2 linked regions of the Streptomyces noursei ATCC 11455 genome follow. Each later gene encodes a partner of the first gene's protein in a complex. Links are inferred from orthologs where the notes say so. Each region holds a gene or a part of one and is shown on either strand. Other genes may lie near its edges. The genes, in order: mfd and uvrA.

What was found.
Region 2: the proteins of mfd (region 1) and uvrA are in contact, whole or in part, in a crystal structure (PDB 4DFC), measured with the Escherichia coli proteins. The link is inferred for Streptomyces noursei ATCC 11455 from one-to-one orthologs.

What each region holds. Positions count from the first base shown.
Region 1 is NZ_CP011533.1:5,587,530-5,596,172, reverse strand. Bases 4,550-8,643 are described here. They hold mfd (transcription-repair coupling factor), read right to left. Parts: upstream 8,287-8,643; coding sequence 4,750-8,286; downstream 4,550-4,749. Other genes in these bases: SNOUR_RS23775 (MFS transporter), read left to right, coding at 8,577-8,643. In the rest of the region: SNOUR_RS23800 (N-6 DNA methylase), read right to left, coding at 1-801; SNOUR_RS23795 (DUF4190 domain-containing protein), read left to right, coding at 1,003-1,797; SNOUR_RS23790 (HNH endonuclease family protein), read right to left, coding at 1,913-2,728; SNOUR_RS23785 (DUF2079 domain-containing protein), read left to right, coding at 2,856-4,319. UniProt on the Escherichia coli protein: Couples transcription and DNA repair by recognizing RNA polymerase (RNAP) stalled at DNA lesions. Mediates ATP-dependent release of RNAP and its truncated transcript from the DNA, and recruitment of nucleotide excision repair machinery to the damaged site.
Region 2 is NZ_CP011533.1:6,918,119-6,926,349, reverse strand. What follows is about bases 80-3,761. They hold uvrA (excinuclease ABC subunit UvrA), read right to left. Parts: upstream 3,397-3,761; coding sequence 280-3,396; downstream 80-279. Other genes in these bases: SNOUR_RS29315 (TetR/AcrR family transcriptional regulator), read right to left, coding at 3,679-3,761; SNOUR_RS29325 (carbohydrate kinase family protein), read left to right, coding at 80-192. In the rest of the region: more of SNOUR_RS29325, read left to right, coding at 1-79; more of SNOUR_RS29315, read right to left, coding at 3,762-4,404; SNOUR_RS29310 (FAD-dependent monooxygenase), read left to right, coding at 4,469-6,028; SNOUR_RS29305 (maleylpyruvate isomerase family mycothiol-dependent enzyme), read left to right, coding at 6,206-6,946; SNOUR_RS29300 (MBL fold metallo-hydrolase), read left to right, coding at 6,957-7,613; SNOUR_RS29295 (TerC family protein), read right to left, coding at 7,673-8,231. UniProt on the Escherichia coli protein: The UvrABC repair system catalyzes the recognition and processing of DNA lesions. UvrA is an ATPase and a DNA-binding protein. A damage recognition complex composed of 2 UvrA and 2 UvrB subunits scans DNA for abnormalities.

The sequences.
Region 1 (8,643 bases):
CTCCAGGGCGAGCCGGAGCGCGGTGAGCGCGGCGAGGTCGGGGTCGAGTTCCTGGCCGTGCAGGGCGAGGGGGGCGGCGTCCGCGGGACGGACCGCGGCGAGGAGGCCGCCGGCCCCGCAGGCCGGGTCGAGGACGGTGCCCAACGGGCCGGTCGACGCGGCGAGTTCGGCCATCAGGGCGGCCGGGCCGGGCGGGGTGAGGGTGTACTGGCGGGGGTTGGCGTCCAGGTGGCGGCCGAGCAGGAAGTCGTAGGCCGCGGCGGCACCGTCGGCGGTGGCGAGGTCGCCGGCGGCGCGGACCAGGGCGGCGGAGGGGGCGAGGGCGGCGCGGGTCAGGCCGCGCACCGGGTGCTCGGGGCCGAGCCGGCCGGTGAGGACGGATTCCAGCATCGCGGGCAGTACGCCGGTCAGTTCGGCGTCGTCGGCGGCGGCGCGCAGCTGCCGCCAGGCGGCCGGTCGCTCCTGGACCAGGAGCAGGACGGCGCCGGCCTGGCGGAGGGCGGCGGCGGCCCCGGCGGGGTGGCCGACGAGCTGTTGCCAGACCCGTTCGCGGGCCGGGACCTCGGCGATCTTGCCCTGGTCGCGGAGCCATTGCTCGACGTCGCGGAGGGCGAAGGCGGGGCTGGTCTCGGTGCCGCCGACGGGCTTGGGGAAGTCGGCGTGGCGGCGCCGCCAGTTGCTGACCGCGGCCCGGCCGACGCCGGCGAGCCGGGCGATGCCGGCGGCGGTCACCTCGGTCGGGCGGTCGCCCGCCTGTCGCCCGCCGCGGCCCGCGTTGTCGTCCGTCGCCTTCTCCGGCACCTGTGTGGCTCCTGTCCCGATGACCCCGTGACCTTGTGTGACCTCTGTGTCGAGGAGCATACCCATGCACTACAGACGAACCCCTTCACGGCGTGAACATCGGCGTTTCGCATACTCGTGTTGACTCGGTTCACAGCCTCTGTTGTTATTGACCCACCGATTCGACGGAACGATTCCAGCGCCCGGAAGGGGCCCCTTCGCATGTCCCAGCAGATGCACTACCAGCCCGTCCCGGAGGGGGCGCCCGGCATGCCGACCCCCGGCCACCACCAGGCGGCTCGCAACGGCCTCGGCATCACCGCCCTGGTCCTCGGCATCATCGGTGCCCTCAGCGGCATCCCGATGGTCCTGTTCTGGCTGGCCGGGCCGCTCGGTCTGCTGTCGCTGATCTTCGGCTTCGTCGGCCTGAGCCGGGTCAAGAAGGGCCAGGCCACCAACAAGGGCGTGGCGATCACCGGCACGATCCTCGGCGGCCTCGCGATGATCCTGGCGGTCATCGGGATCATCGTCACCGTGCTCGCCGTGAACAAGGCCGTCGACGAGATCAACAAGCAGGTCAACGGCTCCCAGGCGCAGCCCAAGGACGGCAGCAAGGGCAACAAGACCTACGGGCCGGGCGACACCGCGACCTACCCCGACAAGGGCCTTGAGGTGACCGTCCTGAAGGTCGCCCCGTACACGGTCGGCGACATCGCCTCCGGCCACACCGCGGGCAACAAGGCGTACAAGGTCACCGTGCAGATGAAGAACAAGGGCAAGGCCGCCTTCAACCCCGCCCTGACCCAGATCAAGGCCAAGACCGGCGCCGAGGGCCGCAAGGCGGAGCAGATCATCGACGGCAAGATCGGCATCGGCTTCGACGGCTCCATCGCCCCGGGCGCCACCGCCACCGTGGACGTCGCCTTCGACGCCCCGCCCACCGCCAAGGCACTCGACGTCGAGGTCGCCCCGGACATCGACATGCAGGGCGTCTACTGGAAGCTGCCGACCAGCTGACCCCGCGCGGCCCGGCACCCGGTACCGGCGCCGCCCCGGAATCCCCGCACGACGGCCCCGGCCCGGATCGCACACCCCGCGATCCGGGCCGGGGCCGTTCCCGCGCGGCGCGCGGCTACTTCGCCGTGAAGCGCGCCGGCGCCTCGGTCGGCGTCCCCCCGCCCGGCAGCGCCTGGCGCGGGCAGGAGTTGAGCACCTTCGCCATCGCGTCCTTCTCGGCCCGGGTCACCCACAGCCCGTACTTCTTCTTCACCGCCACCTGACGCGCGACGTACGTACAGCGGTAACCGGCGTACGGGGGCAGCCAGTCCGCCGCGTCCCCGTCGCTCTTGCTGCGGTTGGCGGACGCCTCCACCGCGATCAGGTTCAGCGGATCGTTCGCCAACGCCACCCGCTTGCGGGCCGGCCACTGCCGCGCCCCGGTCTGCCAGGCGTCCGACAGCGCCACCACGTGGTCGATGTCGACGGTGCTGCGACCACGCTGATAGCGCAGCGACTTCCCCGTGTACGGGTCCTTCGGCAGGTTCCCGGACACCACCACGCACTGCTTCGCGTCCCGGTACGCGGTGCCGCGCAGATCCCGCTTGAGGATGTCGTCGCGGGTGCCGCAGCCGTTGCCGTCGGTGTCCGCCCAGGCCGAACCGAAGCGGTCCCGGGCGTAACCGTCCTTCGTCCCCTGGCGCTTGACGGCCAGGGAGTCGAGCGTGCGCAGGGCACTGCCCGGCGCCCCCGACCGCCCGCCGCCGTCCGCGGGAGCGGACGGGCCCGCCCCCGCGTCCGAACCGCCGCCCCGACCGCCGTGACCGGAACAGCCGGTGACGGTCAGCAACGCGGCCAGGGCGGCGGCGCCGACCACAGCCGAGGCGCGCGACGAACGGCGCGGGGCGGCGGGGCGGGAGCGGGCGGACAGCGTCCGTATCACGTGGGGCATCCAATCCAGGAGCGTGGCAACAGGGTTGCGGGACAAGTGAACAAGGAGGCGGGCCGAGCCGGCCGACGCCGGACCTGCGCACACCCCGATTCGGATATCTTTTCGGAAATCGAGAGTGAGGACGCCCATGGACACGGCCGCAGCAACGACGGCGGACGGCCGCACCGGGCGCTCCCCCGGCACCGCCGCCGACCCCGCGCCCGGGCCCACCACCGTGCCGGCACCGTCCCGCCTCGCCGCGCTGCGCGCCCCGCGCCTCGACCCGTACTGGACCGCCGGGTTCTTCTTCCTCGCGTTCGCCGTGCTCTCGTACTGGCGCTACCGCACCCTGTCCACGATCTCCTGGGACCTGGGCATCTTCGAGCAGGCGGTCCGCGGTTACGCCCACCTCCGGGCGCCGATCGTCGACCTCAAGGGCCCCGGCACCAACGTCCTCGGCGACCACTTCAGCCCCGTCCTGGTGCTGCTCGCCCCGTTCTACCGGCTCTTCCCCTCACCGCTGACCCTGCTCACCGCGCAGGCCGCGCTGTTCGCGCTCTCGGCGCTACCCGTCACCCGCGCCGCCGCCCGCCACCTGGGCCGCCGGCGCGGGCTGGCCCTCGGCCTCGCCTACGGCCTGTCCTGGGGCATACAGCGGGCCGTCGACTTCGACTTCCACGAAATAGCCTTCGCGGTACCGCTGATCGCCTTCGCCCTCGAAGCGGCGCTGCGCGGCCGCTGGAACACCGCCGTCTGCTGGGCCGCGCCGCTCGTCCTGGTCAAGGAGGACCTCGGCGTCACCGCCGCCGCCATCGGGGCGCTCTCACTGATCCGCACCCGGCGCGCCGGTCCGCTGCCGATCGCCCTGGTCGCGTTCGGCATCACCGCCACCGCCGTCACTCTCGGCCTGCTGATACCCGCCTTCAACGGCTCCGGCTCGTACGACTACTGGAGCAAGATCGGCGGCCACGGCGACACCGCCCCCGGCCTCCCGATCGACGTCGCCCTGCGCACCCTGCTGTGGACCCTGCTGCCCACCACCGGCCTGCTCGCCCTGCGCTCCCCGCTCCTGCTGGTGGCCGCGCCCACCCTCGGTTGGCGCTTCCTCTCCCACGACCCGCACTACTGGGGCACCGACTGGCACTACAGCGCCGTCCTGATGCCGGTCGTCTTCCTCGCCCTGATCGACGCGCTGCCGCGCGCGCTGGCCTCCGCCCGGCCCTGGCTGCGCTCCTACGCCCACCACCTGCCCGCCGCCGTCCTGGCCGCCGCCCTCGCGCTGGCCACCACCCTGCCGCTGGCCCGCCTGACCGAGGCCGACACCTACCGCACGCCGCCACAGGTGGCCGCCGTCGAGCGGCTGCTCAACCGCATACCCGACGGCGCGACGGTCGAGTCCGACGTCCGCCCGCTCAGCCGCCTCACCGGCCGCACCCGCGTCTTCTGGACCGGCGACACGGGTGGGCTGGCGCCCGGCTACGTCGCGGCGCAGCTCCATGACGGGCGCACGCCCGAACAGGCCCTGGCCGATGCGGAGGCCCGGCATGGCCGGGCCAGGTATGTCGTGCTGGGGGCGGCGGATGATGTGGTGGTGCTGCGGCGGATCGCCTGACGGCGGGGCGTCCCCACGATGCCGGTTGTCCCGCCGTGTTGGGTTTCCGCCTTTGGCGGAGGGGTTGTTGGGGCGGGGCCGCCGGTGCTGATGCGTGGGGGGTGGTGGGTGCGGGGCCGGAGGGGTGGGTGGTTCGGACGTAAAGCGCCAGCAGTCCGAACCACCCACCCCTCCGGCCCCGCACCCTCCCGCCGTCGTCGTCCGCGCCGGCCCCGCCCCCTGTGGGAAAAGGGGAGGTCAGGGGTGCTCACGCACAACCCGCGCTTCTGGCTTAGACGTGCGGTTCTGGCCCCGACCCGCACTTCTGGCTTCAGGGTCACCACGACGGCCCTGAAGTCCCCCACCCCCGCATGTCCGCCCCGCACCCTCCCCGTCGTCGTCCGCGCCCGCCCCGCCAAAAACCCACCGCGGGGAGAGCCGGAACCGCGCGTCAGCTCAGGATCGTCGTGAGGAACTCGCCGACCCAGGCGAGCAACTCGCGCCCCACCAGCGGCTTGCCGCCGATGCGGCCGGTCGTCGGGCGGGGTACCAGGATCTGGCGGGTGGCCGGCTTGAGGACCGTGCGCGGGTGCAGCCGCTTGAGGCGGAGCTCCTGGGACTCCCGCAACTCCACCGGGCCGAAGCGGATGTTGGAGCCCTGGAGGGTGATGTCGGATACGCCGCAGGAGCGGGCGAGCATCCGCAGACCGGCGACCAGGAGGAGGTTCTCCACCGGCTCGGGGAGCTTGCCGTAGCGGTCGGTGATCTCCTCGCGGACCGCGGCGATGTCCTCCTCGGTGTTGGCCGAGGCGATCGCCCGGTACGCCTGGAGACGCAGCCGCTCGCCCGGCGCGTAGTCGTGCGGGACGTGCGCGTCCACCGGGAGTTCGATCTTGACCTCCAGCGGTGGCTCCTCCACGCCGCCCTCCAGGGACGCCCGGTAGTCGGCCACCGCCTCGCCGACCATCCTGACGTACAGGTCGAAGCCGACACCGGCGATGTGGCCGGACTGCTCGCCGCCGAGGAGGTTGCCCGCGCCGCGGATCTCCAGGTCCTTCATGGCCACGTACATGCCCGCGCCCATCTCGGTGTGCTGGGCGATGGTGGCGAGGCGCTCGTGCGCGGTCTCGGTGAGCGGCTTCTCCGGCGGGTAGAGGAAGTAGGCGTAGCCGCGCTCGCGGCCACGGCCGACGCGGCCGCGCAGCTGGTGCAGCTGCGAGAGGCCGAAGTTGTCGCCGCGCTCGACGATCAGGGTGTTGGCGTTGGAGATGTCGATGCCGGACTCCACGATCGTGGTGGAGACCAGGACGTCGAACTTCTTCTCCCAGAAGTCGACCACGACCTGCTCCAGCTGCGACTCGCCCATCTGCCCGTGGGCGGTCTGGATGCGCGCCTCGGGCACGATCTCCCGGAGCCGGGCCGCCGCGCGGTCGATGGACTCGACGCGGTTGTGGATGTAGAAGACCTGGCCCTCGCGCAGGAGTTCACGGCGGATGGCGGCGCCGATCTGCTTCTGCTCGTAGGGGCCGACGAAGGTCAGCACCGGGTGCCGCTCCTCGGGCGGCGTGGTGATCGTCGACATCTCCCGGATGCCGGTGACCGCCATTTCGAGGGTCCGGGGGATCGGCGTCGCGGACATCGTCAGGACGTCGACGTTGGCGCGGAGCTTCTTCAGCTGCTCCTTGTGCTCGACGCCGAAGCGCTGCTCCTCGTCGACGATGACCAGGCCGAGGTCCTTGAACTTCGTCTCCGACGAGAACAGTCGGTGGGTGCCGATGACGATGTCCACCGAGCCGTCCCGCAACCCCTCCAGGACCGCCTTGGCCTCGGTGTCCGTCTGGAACCGGGACAGCGCCCGGACGTTGACGGGGAACTGGCCGTAGCGCTCGCTGAACGTGCCGTAGTGCTGCTGGACGAGCAGGGTCGTCGGCACCAGCACCGCCACCTGCTTGCCGTCCTGGACGGCCTTGAAGGCGGCGCGGACCGCGATCTCGGTCTTGCCGTAGCCGACGTCGCCGCAGATCAGCCGGTCCATCGGGACCGACTTCTCCATGTCCTCCTTGACCTCGGCGATCGTGGTGAGCTGGTCGGGCGTCTCCGCGTACGGGAAGGCGTCCTCCAGCTCGCGCTGCCAGGGGGTGTCCGTGCCGAAGGCGTGGCCGGGCGCCGCCATCCGGGCCGAGTACAGCTTGATCAGGTCGGCGGCGATCTCCTTGACGGCCTTCTTGGCGCGCGCCTTGGTCTTCGTCCAGTCCGCCCCGCCGAGCCGGTGCAGCGTCGGCGCCTCGCCGCCCACGTACTTGGTGACCTGCTCCAGCTGGTCGGTGGGGATGTACAGCCGGTCGCCGGGCTGGCCGCGCTTGGCCGGCGCGTACTCCACCAGCAGGTACTCGCGGGTGGCGCCCTGGACCGTGCGCTGCACCATCTCGATGTAGCGGCCGACGCCGTGCTGTTCGTGGACGATGAAGTCGCCGGCCTGGAGGGTCAGCGGGTCGATCTGCTTGCGGCGGCGGGCCGGCATCCGGGCCGCGTCCTTGCCGGCGGCCTTCTGGCCGGACAGGTCGGTCTCGGTGAGCACCGCGACCTTCAGGCCGGGGTCGATGAAGCCGTTGTCGATCGAGCCGCAGGCCACATGCACGACGGACGGCGCGATCCCGCCGAGGTCGGCCTCCAGGCGGGCGGCGATGCCCTCGCCGCCCAGCACCTCGACCGTGCGGGCCGCCGGGCCGTGGCCCTCGGTGACGAACACCGTGCGCCAGCCGTCCGCCAGCCACTCCTTGGTGTCGGCCAGCGCCCGCTGGGTGTCCCCGCGGTACGTCTCCGGGGCGTGCATCCCCAGCTTGAGGGTGTCCCCGTCGGCCTCTTCCTCGTCGGCCGCGAACGGTGACACCGACCACCACATCATGCCCAGCTCACGGGCCCGGTCCCGGACGTCCGCGATGCCCCACAGGGACGCCGCGCCCACGTCGATCGGGGCCGCGCCGCCCCCGGCGCTGGCCGCCCAGGACGCCTGGAGGAACTCCTGGCTCGTCGCCACCAGGTCCGCCGCCCGGGTCCGCACCCGCTCCGGGTCGCAGACCACCGCCATGCTGCCCTTCGGCAGCACGTCCAGCAGCAGCTCCATGTCGTCGACCAGCACCGGCGCCAGGGACTCCATGCCCTCGACGGCGATCCCCTCGGCGATCTTCCCCAGCAGCTCGCCCAGCTCCGGGTGCTGCTCGGCCAGCTCCGCGGCCCGCGCCCGCACCTCGTCGGTGAGCAGCAGCTCACGGCAGGGCGGCGCCCACAGCCCGTGCTCGGCCACCTCCAGGGAGCGCTGGTCGGCGACCTTGAAGTACCGGATCTCCTCGACGTCGTCGCCCCAGAACTCCACCCGCAGCGGGTGCTCCTCGGTGGGCGGGAAGACGTCCAGGATGCCGCCGCGGACCGCGAACTCGCCGCGCTTCTCGACGAGTTCGACGCGCGCGTAGGCGGCCGCCGCCAGGCCGTCGACGACCTCTTCGAGATCGGCCGCCTGGCCCGTCCGCAGACTCACCGGCTCCAGCTCGCCCAGCCCCTTGACCTGCGGCTGGAGCACGGAGCGGATCGGCGCGACGACCACCGACACCGGGCCCGCCGTCGGGTCGTCGGCGGTGGGGTGGGCCAGCCGGCGCAGCACCGCGAGGCGCCGGCCGACGGTGTCCGACCGCGGCGAGAGGCGCTCGTGCGGGAGCGTCTCCCAGGACGGGAACTCCACGACGGAGTTCTCCTCGCCGGCCGGCACCAGCGACCGCAGCGCGGCGGCCAGGTCCTCGGCCTCCCGGCCGGTGGCGGTCACCGCCAGCACCGGGCGGCCGGCCTGCCGGGCCAGCGCCGCCACCGCGAACGGGCGGGCGGCCGGCGGCCCGACCAGATCGACATGCGGCCGGTGCCCGTCGGCCGCGGCCTTGACCGCTTCGGCGAGCGCCGGGTCCCGTACGACGGCGTCGAGCAGACCACTCAGGCTCATGAAAAGGTTCCGTCCCAGCGAGGCGAACAACGCGACCGGTCCGACACCCCCTCGACAGCGCCGACGGGCGCAAACGGACCGGGGTTGACCACCTTACGCCGGACCACCGACAACCGACGGCCCCTACGGCCCGTCCGCGAAGCCCCGTCGTCCGCCCGCCGCCGTCCCACGCTGCGAGAAACCCCATTCCGCCCGGCCACCGCGCGTGCAAGGGTGTGCACGGAATCGTGCCGACTACACGTATACGTGTCAGGGTCGGCCACGCCGCCACACGGCAGGAGGGGGCCACGGTGAACCGCACCACCCAGGGCAGTCACGGCGCGGACCGGAACGGTACCGGGAACCAGCCACCGGACG
Region 2 (8,231 bases), 1.3 Mb from region 1 along the record:
GCGCTGCTGCACCGGCTGGACGTCCATGGCGCGCTGTCGTACGCGGCGGTCGAGGCGCTCGGCGACGGCGACTGGGAGGACATCCTGCGCTTCGCCGCCCGGGCTGCCGCCGTCACGTGCTCCCGGGCGGGCGCCGAGCCGCCGTTCGCCGCGGAGCTGACGGAGCGAGGGGCCGACGGGCCCGTCGCCTGACGGGCCGCGGGCAGCACAGCGGGGGCGGAGCCCCGGGAAGAGGCTCCGCCCCCGCTGTGCCGCGTGCGGCGGTGTCGCGATACGGCGTCAGGAGGCCCGGCGGGCCCGCGTCGCCGTCTTCTTGGCCGCGGTCTTCTTCGCCGGGGCCTTCTCGGCCGTGGTCGCGGCGGCGTCCTTCTTGGCCGCGGTCTTCTTCGCCGTCGTCTTCTTGGCCGTCGTCTTCTTGGCCGCGGTCGAGGCGGTCACCGTCGTCTTCCCGGCGGAAGCGGCGGCCACGGCCTTCTTCGCCACGGCCTTCTTCGCCGCGGTCTTCCGGGCGGCCGGCTTCCGGGGCCCGCCGTCGACCAGCGCCGCGTCGCTGACCCGGTCGCCGAGGATGTCCCGCAGGAACTTGCCGGTGTGGCTGGCCGGGATCGACGCGACCTGCTCCGGGGTGCCCTCAGCGACGACCATGCCGCCGCCGCTGCCGCCCTCGGGACCCATGTCGATGACCCAGTCCGCGGTCTTGATCACATCGAGGTTGTGCTCGATGACGATCACCGTGTTGCCCTTGTCGACCAGGCCGGACAGCACCTTGATGAGCTTGCTGATGTCCTCGAAGTGCAGACCGGTGGTGGGCTCGTCCAGGACGTAGACGGTGCTGCCGGTGGAGCGCTTCTGGAGCTCGCTGGCCAGCTTGACGCGCTGCGCCTCACCGCCGGAGAGGGTCGGCGCGGACTGGCCGAGCCGGACGTAGCCGAGACCGACCTCGTTGAGCGTCCGCAGGTGGCGGGCGATGGTCGGCACCGCCTCGAAGAAGCTCAGCGCCTCCTCGATCGGCATGTCCAGCACCTCGGCGATGGACTTGCCCTTGTAGTGCACCTCCAGCGTCTCGCGGTTGTAGCGCGCGCCGTGGCAGACCTCGCACGGGACGTACACGTCCGGGAGGAAGTTCATCTCGATCTTGATGGTGCCGTCGCCGGAGCAGTTCTCGCAGCGACCGCCCTTGACGTTGAAGGAGAAGCGGCCCGGCAGATAGCCGCGGACCTTGGCCTCCATCGTCTCCGCGAAGAGCTTGCGGACGTGGTCGAAGACGCCGGTGTAGGTGGCCGGGTTGGAGCGCGGGGTCCGGCCGATCGGCGACTGGTCGACGTGCACCACCTTGTCGACGAGGTCGTCGCCGGCGACCCGGGTGTGCCGGCCGGGCACCGACTTGGCGCCGTTCAGCTCGCGCGCGAGGTGGGTGTAGAGGATGTCGTTGACCAGCGTCGACTTGCCGGAGCCGGAGACTCCGGTGACGGCGGAGAGCACCCCGAGCGGGAAGGAGACGTCGATGTCGCGGAGGTTGTTCTCCTTCGCGCCGTGGACGGTCAGCCGGCGGGACGGGTCGGTGGGACGGCGGACGTCCGGGGTCGCGATGGCCTTCTTGCCGGAGAGGTACTGGCCGGTGATCGAGTCCTTGTTGGCCAGCAGCTGCTTCATGGGGCCGCTGTGGACGACCTTGCCGCCGTGCTCACCGGCGCCCGGGCCGATGTCGACCACCCAGTCCGCGACCTTGATGGTGTCCTCGTCGTGCTCCACCACGATCAGGGTGTTGCCCATGTCGCGCAGCCGCACCAGGGTCTCGATCAGCCGGTGGTTGTCGCGCTGGTGCAGGCCGATCGACGGCTCGTCCAGGACGTAGAGCACGCCCACCAGGCCGGAGCCGATCTGGGTGGCCAGGCGGATGCGCTGGGCCTCGCCACCGGAGAGGGTGCCGGCCGCGCGGTTCAGCGAGAGGTAGTCCAGGCCGACGTCGACCAGGAACTTCAGCCGCTCGTTGACCTCCTTGAGGACCCGCTCGGCGATGGTCTTCTCGCGGGAGTTGAGCGTCATCGAGCGCAGGAAGTCGGCGCAGTCGCTGATCGACATGGCCGCGACCTCGGCGATCGACTTCTCCTGGACCGTCACGGCGAGCACGATCGGCTTGAGCCGGGTGCCCTCGCAGGTCGGGCAGGGCACCTCGCGCATATAGCCCTCGAAGCGCTCCCGGCTGCTGTCGCTCTCCGCCTCGCTGTGCCGCCGCTTGACGAACGGCACCGCGCCCTCGAAGGCGGTGGTGTAGGCCCGTTGGCGGCCGTAGCGGTTGCGGTAGCGGACCTCGATCTGGGTCTTGTGGCCGTGCAGCAGGGCCTTCTTGGCGCGCTGCGGCAGGCCGGCCCACGGGATGTCCGTGCGGAAGCCGAGGGCGTCGGCGAGTGCGCCGACCAGGCGGCCGAAGTAGTCCTTGGTGTGGCCGCCGGACCAGGGGTGGATGGCGCCCTCGTCGAGGGAGCGCTCCTCGTCCGGGATGATCAGATCGGGGTCGACCTCCATGCGGGTGCCGATGCCGGTGCAGTCCGGGCAGGCGCCGAAGGGCGAGTTGAAGGAGAAGGAGCGGGGCTCCAGCTCCTCGAAGGAGAGGTCGTCGTAGGCGCAGTAGAGGTGCTCGGAGTACATCCGCTCGCGCTGCGGGTCGTCGGCGTCGAGGTCGACGAAGTCGAGGATGACCATGCCGCCGGAGAGCCCGAGGGCGGTCTCGACGGAGTCGGTCAGCCGGCGCTTGGCGCTCTCCTTGACCGTGAGGCGGTCGATGACCACCTCGATGGTGTGCTTCTCCTGCTTCTTCAGCTTCGGCGGATCGGTGAGCTGGATGGTCTCCCCGTCGACCCGGGCGCGGCTGTAGCCCTTGGTCTGGAGGTCGGAGAAGAGGTCGACGAACTCGCCCTTGCGCTCGCGCACCAGCGGCGAGAGCACCTGGAAGCGGCTGCCCTCGGGGAGCTCCAGGACCTTGTCGACGATGGCCTGCGGCGACTGCCGGGCGATCGGCCGCGCGCACTGCGGGCAGTGCGGCTTGCCGATCCGGGCGAAGAGCAGCCGAAGGTAGTCGTAGACCTCGGTGATCGTGCCGACCGTCGAGCGCGGGTTGCGCGAGGTCGACTTCTGGTCGATCGAGACCGCGGGGGACAGCCCCTCGATGAAGTCCACATCGGGCTTGTCCATCTGCCCGAGGAACTGCCGGGCGTACGAGGAGAGCGACTCGACATAGCGCCGCTGCCCCTCGGCGAAGATCGTGTCGAAGGCGAGCGAGGACTTGCCCGACCCGGAGAGCCCCGTGAAGACGATGAGGGAGTCGCGGGGGAGGTCGAGCGAGACGTTGCGGAGGTTGTGCTCGCGAGCGCCACGGACGATGAGACGGTCGGCCACGCCGGTCGGCACCTTTCTTGGAGAGGGGCGGAAGCCACGGGCTGCGTCCACCGCGCGGTGAGCGAGCAGAGGCGGCGGAGCGGAGCGGGCCCCGGACCAAGGGTATGGGGGCCGCCGCGGCACTGTCTTTGGGATGCCACACACGAGCCTATAGCACGCGCATTCGATTTACGGGCCTCGCAAGCCCTCTTCACCCAAACGTGTGGCGGCCCCGCACCCTTCCCACCGCGATGACCAGCCGTTACACCGTTCAGCGGCCGGCACCCCGGGGCACGCCCGCGCTCAACCCCGCCCGAGCCCCCCGTCGGGCAGCGCCCGCGCCAGCACGTCGAACGTGTGCCGGATCACTGCTTCGTGGTCAACGGCCACCTCGTCCGCGGGGTCACCCTCCAGTTGCCGGACGACGGCCTCCACGAAGAACGTCCGCCAGCCCGCGATGATCAGCGCCGCGGCCAACCGGGCGTCCCGACCGGGCCGCGCGGGGTCGCCGCCGGCCGCCTCGGCGAGCGCCCCGGCCAGCGCGGCCTCGACCTCCTGCACCGCCTCCCGCGCCCGCGCCCGCAGCGAGGGCGCCTCCAGCACGGTCCGGTAGAAGTGCTCGAACCCCTCCCCCGGCCCGCCCAACGGGTGCCGCCGCGCCAGCAGCTCCAGCGCCAGCCGGCGCAGCGCGGCCAGCGGCGTCTCGTCCGCGCCGCGCCCCCGCACCGCGCCGACGACCAGCTCGACGGCCTCGGGGACCCGGTCGAGGAAGAGGTCCTCCTTGCGCGGGAAGTAGTTGAAGACCGTCATCGTGGACACCCCGGCGGCCTGGGCGACCTCGGCGACGGCGACGTTGTCGAAGCCGCGCTCGATGAAGAGCAGCGTGGCCTCGCCGGAGATCCGCTGTCGGGTGAGCAGCTTCTTGCGCTCGCGCAGGCCCAGCCGCCCGTCGTCGTCCGCACTCCCGGCCGCCGACCGCACCACCGGCCGCCCCGACTCCCGCTCCCCCGTCGACTTCTTCTCCGCCACCGTCTCTCCTTCCGAAAGGAAAAATTGTAGCGAGAATAAATTTTTAGTCACTACACTCTTGCTCATGAAGCGCGACGCAGACGTAGTAGTGGCAGGGGGCGGCCCGGTGGGGCTGATGCTCGCCTGCGAATTGGCACTGGCGGACGTCTCGGTCGTCGTCCTGGAGCGACTGACCGAGGTGGACACCACGATCAAGGCGGGGGCGATCAACACCCCCAGCGCGGAAGCCTTCTACCGGCGCGGACTGCTGCCGGCCCTGGTGGAGGTGCAGGAGGCCGCCATGGCGCGGTTCGGCGCGTTCGCCCGGCAACGGCAGGCGGCCGGCGCCGCCGCACCGGGGCCGGCGCCGAAGTTCGCCGGGCACTTCGCGGGCATCATGCTCCGCGGGGACCTGCTCGACGAGTCGGACCCGGACTTCGGCGACAGCGGCCCGGCCGGCGAGGTCGGCCTGATACCCCAGGAGGCCCTGGAGCGGGTCCTCGGCGAACGCGCCGCCGAACTGGGCGTCACGGTGCGCCGCGGGGTGACCCTCACCGGCCTCGACACCGACGACACCGACGGCGGCACCGTCCACGTCCACACCTCGGAGGGGTCGCTGCGCGCCGGCTGGCTGGTGGGCTGCGACGGCGGTCGCAGCACGGTGCGCCGGCTCGCCGGCTTCCCCTTCCCCGGGACCGACCCCTCGATCACCGGCCACCAGGCCCTCGTGGAGCTGACCGGCGCCGACGCCCTGGGGGCCGGCTGGAACTGGACCGACACCGGGACGTATGTGCACGGGCCGATGCCCGGCCGGATCCTGACCGTGGAGTTCGACGGCCCGCCGAAGGACCGCGAAGCCCCGATCACCGCCGAGGAGTTGCAGACCTCGCTGCGCCGGGTCTCGGGCGTCCCGGACGTGACGGTCACCAAGGTGATCTCGGCGACCCGGTTCACCGACAACGCCCGACAGGCGTCCACCTACCGCCGCGGCCGGGTGCTGCTGGCCGGCGACGCGGCCCATGTGCACTCGCCGTTCGGCGGCCAGGGCCTCAACCTCGGCATCGGCGACGCGATGAACCTCGGCTGGAAGCTGGCCGCCACGGTGCACGGCCGGGCACCCGAGGGGCTGCTCGACACCTACACCGCCGAGCGGCACCCCATCGGCGCGTGGGTGCTGGACTGGACCCGGGCCCAAGTGGCGCTGATGCGGCCGGAGTCGCACGCCGGGGCGCTGCGCCGGGTGATCGCCGAGCTGTCCGGGACGACCGACGCCACCACCTTCTTCGTCAAGAAGATCTCCGGCGTCTGGCAGCGCTACGACCTGCCCGGTACGCACCCGCTGACCGGCCGCAGCGCCCCCGACCTGGAGCTGTCCGACGGCCGTCGGCTCGCCGACCACCTGCACGGCGGCCAGGGCCTGTTGCTCGACCTCGCCGACGACCCGGCGCTGCGCGAACGCGCGGCCGGCCACCGCGACCGGGTGCGGATCGTGACCGCGGGCTGCCCGGACCGGCCCGACCTGGCCGGCCTCCTGGTGCGCCCGGACGGCTGCACCGCGTGGGCGGCCGACGCGCCCGGCGGCGACGAGGAGTTGGACGCGGCGCTGGGCCGGTGGTTCGGGGTGCCCGCCCAGGTGCCGGCATAGATCGGGTCCGCTGTACGGGCACGCCCCATGCCGGCGTACAGGCGTGGGAAGGGCGGTACCCCGTCCGCCCCTTCCACGCCCGCGCGCACCACTCGTGCCACCGGGCACCACCTCATTGCCACCCGGAAGGTTTGCGTCCGTCTCCCGGACCCGCCCGGGCGGCGCTAGCGTCGAACCATGACCATCCCTCGTGATTTCGCCCGCGACGTGGCCGCCGTCCACGACTCCGCCGACCGTCTGCTGGTCTCCCTGGGCAAGCTCGACGACGACGCGGTCGGCGAGCCGTCGCTGCTCCCCGGATGGACCCGGGGCCACGTCCTGGCCCATCTGGCCCGCAACGCCGACGCCCTGGTCAACCTCCTGAACTGGGCGCGGACCGGCGTCCCCACACCGATGTACGCCAGCGCCGCGGCGCGCGACGAGGACATCGAGCGGGGCGCCGACCGTCCGCTGAAGGTCCACCTGGACGACCTCGGGGAGAGCGCGGCCCGCTTCGAGGCCGCGGCGCGGGCCCTGCCGGAGAACCGCCGGGCGTACGAGGTCGAGATGCGCAACGGCGTCGTCGAGCGGGCCGATCGGCTGGCGCTGCGCCGGCTGGCCGAGGTGGAACTGCACCACGTCGACCTGGGCGTCGGCTACACCGTCGAGCAGCTGCCGGACGACTTCGTGGACAGCGAGTTGGACTTCCTCACCGGGATCAAGTTCGCCCGCCACCCGAAGCTGACGGCACTGGAGCTGCACGCCGACGACGGCCGCCGATGGCGGACCGGAGGCCACGGTTCGGGCGACGGGGCGTCAGCCGGGCCGGTGGTGGTGAGCGGCTCGGCGCGGGACCTGGTCGGCTGGCTGACCGGGCGCGCGGACGGCGGTCTGCTGGACACCCACGGCGCGCCGCTGCCGGTCATCCCCCCGCTCTAGAGTTGGTGCCATGACCTACAGCGGAGCAGTGAAGGTCGGCGGACCGGCCGACGTGCACGAGCTGACCGACCTGATGATCTCGAAGGTCGCGGTCGGTCCCACGAACAACAACGCGTACGTACTGCGGTGCCGGGCCACCGACGAGCAGCTGCTGATCGACGCGGCCGCCGAGCCGCACACGCTCCTCACCCTGATCGGTGACAGCGGTCTGGCGTCCGTGGTCACCACGCACCAGCACGGCGACCACTGGGGCGCGCTGCGCGAGGTCGTCGACGCCACCGGCGCACGGACGTACGCCGGGCGGTACGACGCCGAGGGCATCCCCGTCCCCACGGACGTACTGGTCGAGGACGGCGACACGTTGACCGTCGGCCGCGTCCGGCTGACCGCACGTCATCTGGTCGGGCACACCCCGGGCAGCATCGCGCTGGTCTACGACGACCCGCACGGGCACCCGCACGTCTTCACCGGGGACTGTCTCTTCCCCGGCGGGGTCGGCAACACCTGGGGCGATGCCGAGCGGTTCGGCACGCTGCTCGACGGCGTGCGGCGCAAGCTCTTCGACGCGTTGCCGGACGAGACCTGGGTCTATCCGGGCCACGGCTCCGACACCACGCTCGGCGCCGAGCGGCCGCACCTCGCCGAGTGGCAGGAGCGCGGCTGGTAGCGGCCGAACGCCCGGTTCCGGGCCCGGCGGGCGGATAGTCGCCCGCCGGGCCCGGGCCGTTATCGGCGGGTGTCCGACCGGTCCGCGACCGCCGGCGCCGCAGGCTCCCCGGTCTCCGGCCCGGCCGCCGCGGCGCGGCGCGAGGCCCGCAGGCTGGTCACCGTCGTGATGGCCAGCACCGCACAGATCACGCCCAGCGAGACCGGAATGCTGATCTCCGGGACGGCCACTCCCGACTCGTGCAGGGCGTGCAGCACCAGCTTGACGCCGATGAACCCGAGGATCACCGACAGGCCGTAGGAGAGGTGGACCAGCTTCTTCAGCAGCCCGCCGATCAGGAAGTACAGCTGCCGCAGGCCCATCAGGGCGAAGGCGTTGGCGGTGAAGACGATGTACGGGTCCTGGGTCAGGCCGAAGATCGCCGGAATCGAGTCCAGGGCGAACAGGACGTCGGTGGTGCCGATCGCCAGCATGACGATCAGCATCGGCGTCATCAGCCGCCGGCCGTTCTCCACGATGAACAGCTTGGTGCCGTGGTACCGGTCGGTGGACGGGAAGCGGCGCTCGACCGCCTTCAGGAAGCGGTTCTCCTCGAACTCCTCGTCCTCCTGGCCGGCC